Geobacter metallireducens GS-15: one gene and its partner. The protein of the gene in region 1 interacts with the protein of each later gene in a pairwise test. Links are inferred from orthologs where the notes say so. Each region holds a gene or a part of one and is shown in the gene's direction. Other genes may lie near its edges. The genes, in order: eno and rpe.

Evidence for each region.
Region 2: the proteins of eno (region 1) and rpe interact in binary tests that used the Escherichia coli proteins (3 or more experiments, as listed by UniProt). The link is inferred for Geobacter metallireducens GS-15 from one-to-one orthologs.

What each region holds. Positions count from the first base shown.
Region 1 is NC_007517.1:2,679,988-2,683,257, forward strand. What follows is about bases 295-3,243. They hold eno (phosphopyruvate hydratase), read left to right. Parts: upstream 295-1,098; coding sequence 1,099-2,388; downstream 2,389-3,243. Other genes in these bases: GMET_RS11950 (HD family phosphohydrolase), read right to left, coding at 295-839; GMET_RS11960 (nicotinate phosphoribosyltransferase), read left to right, coding at 2,536-3,243. Outside these bases: more of GMET_RS11950, read right to left, coding at 1-294; more of GMET_RS11960, read left to right, coding at 3,244-3,270. UniProt on the Escherichia coli protein: Catalyzes the reversible conversion of 2-phosphoglycerate (2-PG) into phosphoenolpyruvate (PEP). It is essential for the degradation of carbohydrates via glycolysis.
Region 2 is NC_007517.1:81,284-84,473, forward strand. Bases 5-2,873 are described here. They hold rpe (ribulose-phosphate 3-epimerase), read left to right. Parts: upstream 5-1,040; coding sequence 1,041-1,706; downstream 1,707-2,873. Other genes in these bases: rsmB (16S rRNA (cytosine(967)-C(5))-methyltransferase RsmB), read left to right, coding at 5-1,025; GMET_RS00340 (NUDIX hydrolase), read left to right, coding at 1,744-2,328; GMET_RS00345 (diguanylate cyclase), read left to right, coding at 2,383-2,873. Outside these bases: more of rsmB, read left to right, coding at 1-4; more of GMET_RS00345, read left to right, coding at 2,874-3,190. UniProt on the Escherichia coli protein: Catalyzes the reversible epimerization of D-ribulose 5-phosphate to D-xylulose 5-phosphate.

The sequences.
Region 1 (3,270 bases):
CGGACCGAATACCGGGCCCTCTCCTGGGCCTGCTCGGTCAAATCCCTGCTGAAGGTCAGATTCGGCCGCACCCCTTTCCCCACGAACCCCTTCAGTGTCTCGATCTCCCGCGGAGAGAGGCCGGGGGTGCCAATCTTCATCCCCTTGACGATCTCCTGAACCTCGGCAGGCTCGATGGGAGAAACCGTGTACTCCATTTTCCCCAGCGATTCGCCGGTCCGGGCATCAACAAGGACAATGCCGTGGGCTGTGTCACCGGCAAAGGATCGCTTGTCGACCACAATCTTGTTGGCATAGAGCCGTTCGGCCAGGGCACGCACATGGTCCATCAGGCCGGCATCGGCCCCGAGTCGCATGAGGAGGGCTTTCTCCGCAGGTGAAAGGCTGAACCCGAAAAGCCCCCTCAGGGATTCGTCCAGCCCCACCCCCTGGGAAGGCTCGGCGGTTGCAGCCTGCTGAAGGAGAGCAAGGGCCTGTTCGACGCGTCCCACCAACTCGCCAGCCCCATCCAGTGAGAAAGCATACACGTAAGGGACAGCAGCCTCGGCCTCATTGCGCTTCTTTTCGGTGAGGAGACGGTCCTCGAGAAGATAGTCCTGGGTCGCCCTGATATCGGTAGTGGCGATATCCCCGGCCTTGTATCGTACGGAAAGGAACTCCTGGCGGGGAAGGATGAGCAGGGTGAGAACAAACGCGGTAAGAAGGAGGAGAACCCGGCGATTCCTGGCGTCCTGGCGCGGATTAGAAAAACGCTCGAGGAGATTGTTAAAGAGCCTCCCGACGGATCGAGGGAGAGAGGCACGCATTTCATTATCAGTGTTACTGCTTTGGGTGGGCATATCTAATTAATCGTATTGTTACCCTGTTGGGCACGGGAAGTGCCGTTACAGTTGCAAGGAGCATAACGTATTGAGAAAAATACTATATCGTTCCTCTCGGGGGCCTGTCAACTCCGATGACGGTCTCTCCTCCGGAACGCCGTGTCACCCCTGCCATACACATTAAAAATGTTTCCTTTCAGCATCAATTCTGATATATATTCCGCTGTTTTGCCTATGGTCGGAAGACCAAAGTACATATTTCTGCAAGGGGGCCAGAATGAGCGAAATTACCGATGTCTACGCGCGAGAGATACTCGACTCCCGCGGCAACCCGACCCTGGAGGTCGAAGTTTTCCTGGAGTCCGGCGTTATGGGAAGGGCTGCCGTTCCCTCCGGCGCATCTACCGGCGAGCGCGAGGCCCTGGAGCTTCGCGACGGAGACAAGTCCCGCTACCTCGGCAAGGGGGTCCTCAAGGCAGTCGACAACGTCAACAACATCATTGCCGAGCAGATCATCGGCATGGAAGCCACCGACCAGATCGGAATCGACCAGCGGATGCTGGATCTGGACGGCACCGAGTACAAGAGCAACCTGGGAGCCAACGCCATTCTCGGCGTGTCCCTGGCAGTGGCCAAGGCCGCAGCCGAAGAAGTGGGGCTCCCCCTCTATCAGTACATCGGCGGCAGCAACGCCAAGGAGCTTCCGCTCCCCATGATGAACATCCTGAACGGCGGCGCCCATGCCGACAACAACGTCGACATCCAGGAATTCATGATCATGCCGGCCGGCGCAAAATCCTTTGCCGAGGCGTTGCGCATGGGGGCTGAGATCTTCCATGCCCTGAAGGGTGTCCTGAAAGGTAAAGGATACAATACCGCCGTTGGTGACGAAGGCGGTTTCGCCCCTAACCTGAAGTCCAACGAAGAGGCCCTGGAAGTCATCATGGACGCGATCCAGAAGGCCGGCTACAAGCCGGGCGAGGAAGTGCTCCTGGCCCTGGACGTGGCCTCTTCGGAACTCTTCAACGATGGCGTCTACACCCTGGAGAACGAGGCCGAGCCCAAGAAAACCCCGGCCCAGATGGTCGATTTCTACGAAAACCTCGTAAACAAATACCCGATCGTCTCCATCGAGGACGGCATGGCCGAGAACGACTGGGACGGCTGGAAGCTCCTCACCGACCGCCTGGGCAAACGAATCCAGATCGTCGGCGATGACCTCTTCGTCACCAACCCCCGTATCCTCAAAGAGGGGATCCAGAAGGGGATCGCCAACTCGATCCTGATCAAACTGAACCAGATCGGCTCCCTCACCGAAACCCTGGACGCCATCGAAATGGCCAAGCGCGCCGGTTACACCTGCGTCATCTCCCACCGCTCGGGCGAGACCGAGGACACCACCCTGGCCGACCTCTCCGTGGCGGTCAACGCCGGCCAGATCAAGACCGGTTCCCTCTGCCGCACCGACCGGGTCGCCAAGTACAACCAGCTCCTGCGGATCGAGGACGAGCTCGACACCACCGCCCTCTTCCGGGGCAAGGATGTCTTCTACAACATCCGCAAGTAGTCGGGGCGGAACACCTTAGCAACACGATGAAAGGCGGGAGCGATCCCGCCTTTCATTCGTTTGGGCACCTCGCGCCCCTGAACCGCCAGCCAGTGCGAATGTGGTATACTCATCACCAATCACCATCCCTCGCAACGGAGACATGCCATGAGCTACTCACCGCTTCTGACCGACCTCTACCAACTCACCATGCTTGCCGGATACCTGGAAGAAGGGATGGCGGACAAACCGGCGGTGTTCGACATCTTCTTCCGGCACAACCCCTTCCAGGGGGGGTATGCGGTGTTCGCCGGCCTTGACACGGCCCTCGGCTACCTGGAGAACCTCCAGTTCACGGAGGATGATCTCGAGTATCTCCAGGGGCTGGAAATCTTCCGCCCCCGATTCATCGATTTTCTCCGCTCATTCCGGTTCCGGGGAAAAGTAACGGCGCCTCCCGAGGGAACAGTGGTTTTCGCCAATGAGCCCCTTGTGACCATCGAGGCCCCCCTGGCCCAGGCGCAACTGGTGGAGACGGCGCTCTTGAACATCATCAATTTCCAGACCCTGGTGGCCACCAAGGGTGCCCGAATCGTCCATGCGGCGGTGGACGGCACGGTGCTGGAGTTCGGCCTGCGCCGCGCCCAAGGGCCCGACGGGGGAGTGAGCGAAGCCCGGGCCGCCTACATTGGCGGGGTTCGGAGCACGAGCAACGTGCTGGCGGGGAAGCTCTTCGGCATCCCGGTAAAAGGAACCCATGCCCACAGCTGGATCATGGCCTTTCCCGATGAGCTGACCGCCTTCCGCGCCTATGCCGAGGTATTCCCCGACACCTGCATCCTCCTGGTGGACACCTACGACACCCTCAAAAGCGGCATCCCCAACGCCATCACCGTTGCCCAG
Region 2 (3,190 bases), 2.6 Mb from region 1 along the record:
ACCTGGCCAAGGCCGTGGCGCCCCGGGCCGCGGGGTTCGTGAACGCGGTGCTGCGCCGGGCCGACCGGGAGCGGGACTCCCTCCCCTGGCCCGATCGCGGGGCTGACCCCGCTGCCTACATCGCGGTGCGTCACTCCCATCCCCGCTGGCTCGTGGAGCAGTGGATCGAGCAGCTCGGCATCCCGGAAGCGGAGGAGCTTGCGGTCGCCATGGCCGAGCAGGCCCCCCTTACCATCCGGGTCAATACGCTGAAGACCACCCGAGAGGCCTTCATGGAGGAGCTTGCCGCCGCCGGGATCACGGCTGAGCCCACCGTCTGGGCGCCCCACGGGGTTCGCATCCTCTCCCGTACGGCAGTCACCACCCTTCCCGGCTTTGCCGAGGGGCTCTTTACGGTGCAGGACGAGTCGTCGCAGCTGGCGGCGTTTTTTCTCGATCCCCAACCCGGCGAGCGGATTCTCGACGTCTGTGCCGCCCCCGGGGGCAAGGCCACGTACCTGGCCCAGCTCATGGAAAACCGGGGAGAGGTCCTGGCCTGCGACATCTCGGCCAAGAAGCTCCGGCTCGTGGCCGAGGCTGCGGCCCGGCTCGGCATCGGCATCATCCGCACCATGGCCGGCGACGCAACGAAGCCCGGTGCCGGTGAGCCCCCCTTCGACCGGATCCTCCTCGATGCCCCCTGTTCGGGATTCGGCGTCATCCGCCGCAATCCCGAGGGGAAGTGGTGGAAGACCCCCGACGATCTGGCCCGTCTCGCCGCCACCCAGCGGAACATCCTCGCTGCCGTCGCCCCGAGGCTCCGGCCCGGCGGGGTCCTCCTCTACTCCACCTGCTCGACCATGGTGGCCGAGGACGAAGACGTCGTGGATGATTTCCTTTCCCGGCACGAAGATTTTGTGTTAGAAGATTTGAATGCCATTTCCCCCGATTTTCCCGGACAATTTACCGGTCGGGGGCATTTCCGGAGCTGGCCCCACCGGCACGGCATGGACGGTTTTTTCGCCGCCCGGATCAGAAAGCTCTAGCACGTGGAGGATGCAATGAAGAAGATAGCGCCATCAATTCTGTCCGCCGATTTTTCCCGGCTCGGCGACGAGGTCAGGGCCGTGGCAGCCGCCGGGGCCGACTATATCCACGTGGACGTCATGGACGGGCACTTCGTGCCCAACATCACCATCGGTCCCCCGGTGGTGGAGGCGGTCCGGAAGGTGACCGAACTTCCCCTCGACGTGCACCTCATGATCGAAAACCCCGACCGCTACATTCCCGATTTCGCCAAGGCCGGCTCCGACATCATCGTCGTTCATGCCGAGGCATCGGTTCACCTCCACCGGACCATCCAGCTCATCAAGTCCCTGGGAAAAAAGGCAGGGGTATCCCTTAACCCGGCCACCCCCCTGTCGGTCCTGGAGTATGTCCTTGACGAACTGGACCTGGTCCTCCTCATGACCGTCAACCCCGGCTTTGGGGGACAGTCATTCATCGAGGCCTGCCTGCCGAAGATCCAGGCCCTGCGGGCCATGCTCGACCGGCGGGGATGCAATGCCGAACTGGAAGTGGACGGCGGCGTGAAGATCGACAACATCGACCGGATCGCCCATGCGGGAGCCAATGTCTTCGTGGCCGGAAGCGCCGTTTTCGGAAGCAAAGATTACAAGGAAACAATAAAAGAACTAAAGCGCCGGGCAAAAGAGCCGATACTGTAACTACGTGTCGTGCACGTTATTCGACAAGCGTTTAGAAATGACAGAGTTGGTTGTCAAGCAGAGTGAACTCCCGGAGCGGATCAGGACCGCCCTGGCAAACCGGAAGCGGGTACCCATGGCGCCGGGGCCGGTTCCGGCCGCCATCCTCGTTCCCCTCTTCCTGGAGGGGGGTGAGTACCATATCCTCTTTACCAAGAGGGCGGAGCACCTGAACCATCACCGGGGAGAGATTTCCTTCCCCGGCGGGGTACGCCACCCCGACGACGGGGGCCCCCGCGAGACGGCCCTGCGGGAGACCTGGGAAGAAGTTGGCATCAGACCGGGGGATGTGGACGTGCTGGGGGAACTGGATGATTATTTCTCCATCCACAACTACCTGGTGACGCCGGTGGTGGGGATCTTCCCTCCCCGCTACCCGCTGGAAGTGAACCCGGACGAAATCGAGCGGATCATCACGGTGCCGCTGACGCATCTCCTCAGGCCGGAAATCTTTCGGGTCGAGGATTGGAACTGGAAGGGACGTACCCATCCGGTCTGTTTTTTCACGTACGAAGGGGACGAGATCTGGGGGCTGACCGCTGCCATCCTCAAGCAGTTCCTGGATCTGACGTTCCAGCGGTAACGTGTGGAGCAGGAGAAATCGCGTAGCCAGGTGCTACGGGAGCATAGGGCTGAAATGAAGAAGACAGTCTTGGTTATCGACGACTCGGACACCCTGCGGGAGGAGATCCTCCGGTCACTCCGGGGAGTATCCCTTTTCGACACCTACCTGGAGGCCGGTGACGGGCTTGACGGGTTCAAGGTTCTCCTCAACAACCGGGTGGACCTGGTCCTCTGCGACCTGGAAATGCCGCGGATGGACGGCTTCCGTTTTCTTACCATGATGCGGGCCCGGGAGGAGTTTCAGGACCTGCCGGTCATCATCCTGACGGGGCGTGAGGACCGGGACACGAAGATTCGTGGCCTTGAGCAGGGGGCTTCCGACTTCGTGACCAAACCGTTCGACACCGGGGAACTGGTGGCCCGGGTGCGGGTCCAACTCAAGATGAAGGGACTTCAGGACGAGTTGAAGCGCTCCAACGAGATGCTGCGTACCCTCTCCATCACCGATCCCCTGACCCACCTCCACAACCGCCGCCACCTCATGGAGATGGTGGATAAGGAGTTCCAGCGCTCCTCCCGCAAGGGGGCGCCCCTCTCCCTCGTCATCCTCGACATCGACTACTTCAAGAAAATCAACGATACCTACGGGCACCAGGAGGGGGACCGGGTCCTCACCATCCTGGCCGACATCGTCCGAAGGCGGCTTCGGAGCTACGACCTCGCGGCCCGCTACGGCGGGGAAGAGTTCGTGCTGCTGCTGCCGGAAACTCCCGTCCAAGAGGCCCTCTCCATAGCTGAGCGGTTGCGGCTGGAGGTTCAGGAACATGTCTTCGAGGGAAGCCTCGGGGGGCTGGTGATAACCATCAGTCTTGGCGTGGCCA